2 regions of the Mycobacterium montefiorense genome follow, and region 2 is predicted to be linked to the other one. Evidence: predicted binding sites of a transcription regulator. Region 2 holds the regulator's gene; the other holds the start of a gene.
The links. The regulator LexA, encoded in region 2, represses DNA repair genes until DNA is damaged. The targets are predictions, from matches to a motif close to CGAACANNTGTTCG.

Region 1: ruvC (crossover junction endodeoxyribonuclease RuvC) is a predicted target of LexA. The motif match lies at 1,622-1,635, and genes of this name have one in related genera.

What each region holds. Positions count from the first base shown of each region.
Region 1 is NZ_JACKVL010000013.1:709,433-713,844, reverse strand. Features, by position in the region: gene ruvB (Holliday junction branch migration DNA helicase RuvB) at 1-412, opposite strand, end outside; gene ruvA (Holliday junction branch migration protein RuvA) at 409-1,023, opposite strand; gene ruvC (crossover junction endodeoxyribonuclease RuvC) at 1,020-1,601, opposite strand; gene H7K34_RS16850 (DUF4178 domain-containing protein) at 1,783-2,391, shown strand; gene H7K34_RS16845 (DUF2617 family protein) at 2,401-2,913, shown strand; gene H7K34_RS16840 (DUF4247 domain-containing protein) at 2,910-3,341, shown strand; gene H7K34_RS16835 (DUF350 domain-containing protein) at 3,356-3,811, shown strand; partial or broken gene H7K34_RS16830 (polyamine aminopropyltransferase) at 3,808-4,412, shown strand, end outside.
Region 2 is NZ_JACKVL010000013.1:584,500-588,911, forward strand. Features, by position in the region: gene H7K34_RS16090 (LGFP repeat-containing protein) at 1-1,747, shown strand, start outside; gene lexA (transcriptional repressor LexA) at 1,767-2,468, opposite strand; gene H7K34_RS16100 (LysM peptidoglycan-binding domain-containing protein) at 2,765-3,253, shown strand; gene nrdR (transcriptional regulator NrdR) at 3,411-3,875, shown strand; gene H7K34_RS16110 (peroxynitrite isomerase) at 3,935-4,412, shown strand, end outside.

The DNA of each region.
Region 1 (4,412 bases), 120 kb from region 2:
CTTCCATCGCGAGGTAGAGCATCTCCTCGGCCGGGCGGGCGATGCGGTGGATCTCGTCGATGAACAACACATCGTGCTCGACCAGGTTGGACAGCATCGCGGCCAGATCGCCCGCACGCTCCAGCGCCGGCCCCGAGGTCACCCGCAATGAGGACCCGAGTTCGCTGGCGATGATCATCGCCAGCGACGTCTTGCCCAACCCCGGCGGGCCGGACAGCAGAATGTGATCCGGTGTGCCGCCGCGGTTTTTGGCGCCTTCGAGGACCAGCTGCAGCTGTTCGCGGACCCGGGCCTGGCCGATGAACTCCCGCAGCGAGCGGGGCCGCAGACTGACATCGATGTCGCCCTCCCCGATGGTCAGCGCCGGGGACAGGTCGCGATCCGCATGGTCTTCGGAGTACTCGTCACTCATTTGGACTTACCCAGCAACGACAGCGCGGCCCGCAAAGCGCCGGAAGTCGTTGCCTGTTCGCCGTTTTCGCGGACGGCGGCAAGAACTTTGTCGGTGGCGTCCTCGGCCTGCTTGGCCGCGAAGCCCAGACCGACCAGCGCCTCGACCACGGGGCCCCGTACCCCGTGGCCATTGAGACCCGCACCCGCCGGTGCTGCCGTGGGCGTGCCGGCGGGATAGATCTTGTCGCGCAACTCCAGCACCATGCGCTCGGCGCCGCGCTTACCGATGCCCGGCACCCGGGTCAGCGCGGCGACGTCGCCGTCGGCCAGTGCGTGGCGCAGCGCAGCGGCGTCGTGCACGGCCAGGGTCGCCATCGCCAGTCGCGGCCCGACTCCAGAGACCGATAGCAGCGTCAGGAACAGGTCGCGGTTCTCGCCATCGACAAACCCGTACAGCGTCTGCGAATCCTCGCGGACGATCATCGCGGTGATCAGGCGGGCCTCGCTGCCGTGGCGCAACGTCGCCAACGTGGACGGAGTCGCGTTCACCCGGTAGCCGACACCGGCGGCTTCGATCACCACATGATCGAGTGCCACCTCGAGCACCTCACCGCGCACCGAGGCGATCATCGGCCCGCTCCCGCTTTGGCCGCCTTGGCCTTGGCCGCCAACTTGGCGCGGTAAACCTGGCGCGCCTCGGCGGCCATCGCCTCGGCCGCGGCCATCCGGGCCAGTATCGGCGCTCTCCAGCAGTGGCAGATGGCCAGCGCCAGCGCATCGGCCGCGTCGGCCGGGGTCGGTTTGGCTTGCAGCGCAAGGATTCTGGTCACCATCGCGGTGACCTGGGCTTTGTCGGCAGCGCCGTTGCCGGTGACCGCGGCCTTGACCTCGCTGGGGGTATGGAAGTGCACGTCGATATCGCGCTTGGCCGCCGCCAGCGCGATCACGCCACCGGCCTGCGCGGTGCCCATCACGGTCGACACATTGTGCTGGGCGAAAACCCGCTCAACCGCGATCACGTCGGGATGATGTGTATCCAGCCAGTGCTCGACGGCGTCGCTGATGACCAGCAGCCGTTTGGGCAGCGCGGCATCCGACGGGGTACGGACGACGTCGACATCCAGCGCGACGATATTTCGCCCGCGCCCGCTTTCGACAACAGACAGCCCGCATCGGGTCAGTCCTGGGTCGACGCCCATCACGCGCATAGCATGCTCCAACCTAGTACCGAACAGCTGTTCGATAGCCTAGCGGTCGGGTCCGACCCCTAGGGACAGGACACGCGGCACCCACCCACTTTTGGGTCGGGCACTTTACGGCTCCCAGCCGGCAAAAGCTGTTAACTTAAGCCGACGTTCGCTCCACCGCCGCGTCGACGGGAGGGTTTGCGTGGGAACAGTGCTGGTGGTGCTGGCTGCGGTGCTGTTCATCGCGTCGATCGTGGTGTTTGTGGTGGCTTCACGGCGGCCCAAGGCAGCGGCCGGGCCGCGCGGGCGCAGCGACCCCTTCTCCTCCGATGCGATGCCGCAGTTCGGACCCCGGCAACTGGGCCCGGGCGCCATCGTCAGCTATGGCGGTGTCGACTACGTGGTCCGCGGATCGGTGACGTTTCGCGAGGGACCGTTCGTGTGGTGGGAGCACCTGCTGGAAGGCGGCGACCAGCCGACCTGGTTCGCCGTGGAAGAAGACGACGGCCGCCTCGAGCTGGTCATGTGGGTGACTCGCAAGGACCTCACGTTGCAGCCCGGCGACCAGTATGTCATGGACGGGATGGCATTTCGCGAGGCGGAGCGCGGTCGGGCGTCCTACACCACCGAGGGCACCACGGGCCTGCCGGCGGGCGGCGAGATGGAGTTCGTCGACTGTGCCAATGCCGACGAGTCCGTGCTGCTCTCCTTCGAGTGCTGGGCACCCGGCACGCCCTGGGAGATCTCGACGGGCAAGCCGGTATCGCCGGGCGAGCTCACCGTCTACCCGGCGCCGCCGGCTTCCGCGTAGGACCGCGCGGTGCCGCTCTATCAGCTCGCCGTGGCTCCGGCCGACGTATCTGGAAGCAGGCTGCGGCTCGCGCTCAACGCGCCCGCACCCCCGCTACTGGCCAGCCACTTGCTCCGCCATCCCGACGGCAGCGCGCTGCGGCTCGGGGTGCTCGGCGCCTCACATCTGGTCACGGTCGAGCACGCCGGCAGCAGCTTCTCCGAACAGGTTTCCTGCACCGCGGGCAGCGATACCGGCAAGCTGCCCGAGCGGTTGCAGGCCTCGGGCTACTCGCTGGAATCGCACACCGACACGCACGACGAGGCGGCGTTTCGCCTGCTGGCCCGCGAGCTGCGCGACCGGTGTCGAGCCGAAACCGGCTGGCTCGGTGGCACTTTCCCCGGCGATGACGCGGCGTTGACCGTGCTGGCCGCCGAACCCGACGGCACCGGCTGGCGCTGGCAGACGTGGCACCTGTACCCGCGCAGCCCACTTGGGTCCGGTGGTGAAGTGGTGCACACGGCGAGCCGGTGGCGTCCGTGAGCCGCAAACATCTGTTCTGGCTCGGCGGTGGCCTGGCCTTGGCTTCCGTGGTGTCCCTGATTGTCGGAATCATATTGCTGCAGAAGGATATTGCGTCGTATATCGCAAGCAACTATCGCGAGTACTCCCGCGATGCCAATGGCACTCGATACGTGTGCAGCGGATCACCCGACCAGGTGGCCGACACACTCGCCGACTACCAGGAGCCCGAGGCGCGCGCGGACAACGACAACAACGACTACCTGCGCTACAGCAACAACATCGTGATCGTCGGCCCAGATGGAAACCACCCGTGCAGCATTCGCGTCGAAAGCCTCGGCGCCGGATACAGCCACGGTTCGTTCATCTACCTCGGCCCCGGCTTCAGTCCAGGATCCCCGTCGAGCGGCTCCGGCGGTAGCCCCGGCGGCCCCGGCGGAACGAAATAACAAAGGAGACAGCCATGTACCTCGCCTTCGATATCGGAAACGTGGACCTCGACCCCGTCCTGAAAGGCGTCGCCGCGACGCTGCTGTACTTCGTCGTCGGCATGGCAGTCCTGATCATCGGGTTCTACATGGTCGATGTGTTGACCCCGGGCAAGCTGCGCCAGCTGGTCTTCGTCGACCGCCGCCCCAACGCCGTCGTGGTCGCCAGCGCGATGTATGTCGCGCTCACCACCGTCATCGTCAGTGCCATCGTCAACAGCTACAGCCAGTTGGCTCAGGGGCTGGTGGGCGTGGGGGTGTACGGACTCTTGGGTGTGATCCTGTTGGGCATCGCGCTGCTGACACTGCACCTGGTGATCCCGGGCAGCTTCCACCAGCACGTCGACGACCCCGAGCTGCATCCGGGCTCGTTCGCGGTGGCCGTGATGCTGTTGGCCGTAGGAGGAGTGACGGCTGCCGCGGTGTCATGACGACCAGCCAGGATGCGGTCCGGGCCGCGCAACCGTCGACACGCTGGCGAGCCGTACTACTCGCCGCCGTCGCGGCGTGCGCGGCGTGCGGCATCATCTACGAACTGGCGCTGCTGACGCTGTCGGCGAGCCTGAACGGCGGCGGTATCGTCGCCACCTCACTGATCGTCGCGGGCTACATCGCGGCGCTGGGCATGGGCGCGCTGCTGGTCAAACCGCTGCTGCGGCATGCAGGCATCACGTTCGTCGCCGTCGAGGCGCTGCTGGGCATCATCGGCGGCTTGTCCGCGGCGACGCTGTATGCGGTGTTCGCATTCCTGGACGGCGCGATCGGGTCGACGTGGGTGCTGGCCGATGGGCACCGCGCTGATCGGCGGCCTGGTCGGCGCTGAGGTCCCGTTGCTGATGACGCTGCTGCAACGTGGCCGCACGTCCGGCGCGATCGACACCGGCCGCACCCTGGCCAACCTCACCGCGGCCGACTACCTCGGGGCGCTGGTCGGCGGATTGGTCTGGCCGTTCGCCCTGCTGCCACATCTCGGGATGATCCGCGGCGCGGCGGCCACCGGCGTCATCAACCTGGTCGCGGCGGGGATTGTGG
Region 2 (4,412 bases):
GAAGTTCGGCGCCGGCCAGATTTCCTGGAACCGCAAAACCAAGGAATTCACCACTGAGCCAGCGGGATTGGCCGACCAGCTGAAGGGCTTGCAGGTAGCCATCGATCCAGCCGCGGCCATCAACATGGCCTGGCGCGCGGCCGGCGGTGTGAACGGCCCGCTGGGCGCCAAGCAGGGCGGCCAGTATCCGATCGGCGGCGACGGAATCGCCCAGAACTTTGCCGGCGGCAAGGTGTTCTTCAGCCCGGCGAACGGCGCGAACGCCCTGGAAAGCGACATTCTGGCCAAGTACGAGTCGGTGGGTGGCCCGGTCAGCAGCGACCTGGGCTTCCCGATCGCCAACGAGTCCGACGGCGGCGTCAGCCCCAACAGCCGGATCGCGACGTTCTCGGCAGCCGACAAGCCGGTGATTTTCTGGAGCTCTGACCACGGTGCCTTCGTCGTGCGCGGAGCGATGAAGGCGGCCTGGGACAAGCTGCGCGGTCCCACCGGCAAGCTGGGTGCCCCGGTCGGCGATCAGACCGTCGACGGCGACGTGATCTCGCAGAAGTTCACCGGCGGCAAGATCTCGTGGAACCGCGCGAAGAACACCTTCTCCACCGACCCGGCGAACCTGGCTCCGCTGTTGTCGGGCCTGCAGGTGTCGGGACAAAACCAGCCGAGTGGTTCGGCAATGCCGCAGCACTCCAACAAGTGGTTCACCTGGAGCTGGTGGTACCTGTTCGCCCTGGTCCCGCTGCTGGTTCTGGTGCTGCTGGCGGTGTTCGTGGCGTTGCGGTGGCGCCGGCATCGCGCCGAGCGCAATGCCGCGCCCTACAACCTCGATCGCGACGTCGACGTCGGTGGCTACGACGACTCGGGTGAGCCGCGCTGGGGGCCCGACTACGCCGATGCCACGACCGAGCACTTGTCCTATGGCGACGTGCACTCACTGGAGCACCACGACGACGACGCCCCGCGAGTCAGGTGGCCGCATTCACCCGAAACGGTCGAACTGGACGAAGATGCCGCGGCCGGTTACGCCGACGAATCCGTATCCGAGGAAGAGTGGGATCAGTTAGGGGTCGACGACCAGGATCCCGACACGGTCGACACCGATTCCATCCATGTGGTGTCGGCGGACGATCTCACCGAGGCCGGCTATGGCGATGAGATACTCCAAGCCGGCTACCTGGATGATGTCGAAGTGTCGGAGCGCGCCGATCCGGACACTGAATACACCGATGCGAGCGTTCCGGAAGCCGCCTACCCTGACGCCGCCGAGGAAGACACCCCGTATGCGGAGGCGGGCTATCCGAGTGCCGACGATGCGGAGGCGGGCTATCCGGGTGCCGACGATGCGGAGGCGGCCTATCCCGACGTGGCCGTGCCGCATACGCCGCCCGATCTTGCCGCCGCAAGCGGCGTCACGCCCGGTGCTGCCGCTGCGGATGATGTCGCGGCCGGCCTCGCCGCCGCGGTAGGCGCTGCATCGCGTGGCGGACGGCACGCCGCCGCGGACGCTGACGACGAGTCAGACTTCGAGTCGGCAGCCGCCCTCGGGGCACTAGGCCCGGCCGGACGTCCGACGATCCACCTGCCTCTGGATGACCCGTATCTGATTCCCGACGGTTATCCGATCAAGGCGAGCACCCGCTTCGGCCTCTATTACACCCCGGATAGCGACCTCTATCGCGACACGCTCGCCGAAGTGTTCTTGTCCAGCGAGGAAGCCGCGCTGGTCAACGGCTTCATCAAGGCCGACTAGATAGCGAACTTTCGCGGCACTAGACCTTGCGGATCACCGTGACGACCTTGCCGAGCACGGTCGCGTCATTGCCGGGGATGGGATCGAACGCCGGGTTGTGCGGCATCAGCCACACTTGACCCCCCGCGCGCTTGAACGTCTTGACGGTGGCCTCACCGTCGATCATGGCGGCGACGATGTCGCCGTTGTCGGCGACATTCTGTTGCCGCACGACGACCCAGTCGCCGTCGCAGATCGCGGCTTCGATCATCGAGTCGCCGACCACCTTGAGCAGGAAGAGGGTGCCCTCGCCGACCAATTCGCGGGGGAGCGGGAAGACATCCTCGACGGCTTCTTCGGCCAAGATCGGTCCACCGGCCGCGATGCGCCCGAGCACGGGGACGAACGTCGGCTCTGGCAACGCGTCGGATCCGGCGACCTCGGTGGCCGGCGCCGCCGCAACGAGGTCATCGGCGCCGCGAACATCGACGGCCCGGGGGCGGTTCGGGTCGCGGCGCAGAAATCCCTTGCGTTCCAGAGTACGCAGTTGGTGAGCCACCGAGGACGTCGAAGTCAGCCCGACGGCATCGCCGATCTCCCTGATGCTGGGCGGATATCCACGGGTGGTCACCGATTGACGGATGACGTTCAAGATAGTGCGTTGCCGCTGGGTAAGCGATGAATCCACGGAATGCAACCGGCCTTCGGGGCCGGTGGCTGAGGTGTCGTTGCTGTCGCTCATGGCACTGAATGTAACCCCCTGGAAGCCGAGAATCAAACATGTGTTCGACTAGCGTGTCGTCCCTTCGTGTCTCCCGAAACAGTGATCCGCGCAACTTTTGCGAATAACAATGGTGTAACTCTCGAAAAGACCGGGTATTTGTGCGTGATGGCAGTGATAGCGACCGATGGAGGTTGTCGGTGGCGTGGTCTAGCGTTTTGCTCGTGCGACACGCTCCGCTCAAATGTTCGGATTTCGAACACACGAGCGATAGTGTCGAACACACGAGCGAGGATTAGTTGACCGGAGGAACGCACATGACGCTCATGCACACAGTCTCACCGCGGACCAACAACGTGCGGCGCCCGAGCGATGGGCTGGTTGCACGGCCTCGCTACGACCAGGAACGCGCGCTGCGGTCGCGCCGGTCCGTGCAGTCGCGGCCGGCCGGCGCGCCAATGCGGTACCGCGGTACCGGGGTAGCGATGTCGGCCACGCCGCATCGCCGCCGTCCGGCCACACTGGGGACGACGCTGGGGCTGGCCCTGATGGCCGGGATCATCACGCTCTGGCTGGGTCTGGTCGCGAATCTCGGTCAGATCGCCAACGGTGACTCCGCCGCCGCTCCCGTACCGGACAGGCTGTCCGTCGTGCAGGTCGAGCCGGGCGAGTCCCTTCAAGACGTCGCACACCGGGTAGCGCCCGAAGCGCCGGCGCGCCAGGTTGCCGACCGCATTCGCGAACTCAACAACCTGAACTCGCCGTCACTGGCCGCCGGCCAGACCCTGATCGCGCCGGTCGGCTGACGGCGCGGCGACGCCGTACGAAAACCGCTCTACGCCAACGCCGCTCAGTCCTCGCACCGCTACCAGCACCCGTGGCGCGGCTACATTGGCTCGGCGGGGGAGCGCACGGGTACGCTCGGAGTGTTCTGCGAGATGCCGGCCCCGCGAAGGAGCGGTCATGCATTGTCCGTTCTGCCGCCATCCCGATTCCCGGGTAATTGACTCGCGGGAAACCGATGAAGGCCAAGCCATTCGGCGCCGCCGATCGTGCCCGGAGTGCGGGCGACGGTTCACCACGGTAGAAACCGCGGTCCTGGCCGTGGTGAAGCGCAGCGGAGTCACCGAGCCGTTCAGCCGCGAAAAGGTCGTCAAAGGGGTGCGCCGCGCGTGCCAGGGCCGTCAGGTGGACGAGGACGCGCTGAACCTGCTGGCGCAGCAGGTGGAAGACACCGTCCGTGCCGCCGGCTCGCCCGAGATTCCCAGTCACGAGGTCGGCTTGGCGATCCTGGGGCCGTTGCGTGACCTGGACGAGGTGGCGTACCTGCGCTTCGCGTCGGTTTACCGGTCCTTCTCTTCGGCCGACGATTTCGAACGCGAGATCGAGGCGCTGCGCCAGCACCGCAAGGTATCGACACCCACCTGATGGTCCGCCGCGTGACTCGGGCGCAACGGTACTGGTCGGCACCGGACTAGGCTGAATTCATGCCTGGTGACCTGCATCCGGATCTCGAGGCGCTCGCGCCGCTGCTCGGCACCTGGGCTGGTCGCGGTGCGGGCGAATATCCGACGATCCAGCCCTTCGAGTATCTCGAAGAAGTTGTGTTTTCCCATGTGGGCAAACCGTTTCTGGCCTACGCGCAAAAGACCAAAGCGCTGGCCGACGGCAAACCGCTGCACGCCGAGACCGGCTATCTTCGGGTGCCCGAACCCGGCCACGTCGAGCTGGTTCTGGCTCACCCCAGCGGGGTCACCGAAATCGAGGTCGGTTCCTACCGGTCGACCGGCGATGTCATCGAAATCGAGCTGGCCACCACGTCGATCGGTTTGACGCCGACCGCCAAAGAGGTTTCCGCGCTTGGTCGTTCCATCCGCCTCGACGGCGACCAGCTTACGTACTCGGTACAAATGGGTGCGGTCGGGCAACCCATGCAGCATCATCTTGCCGCGGAGTTGCAGCGGA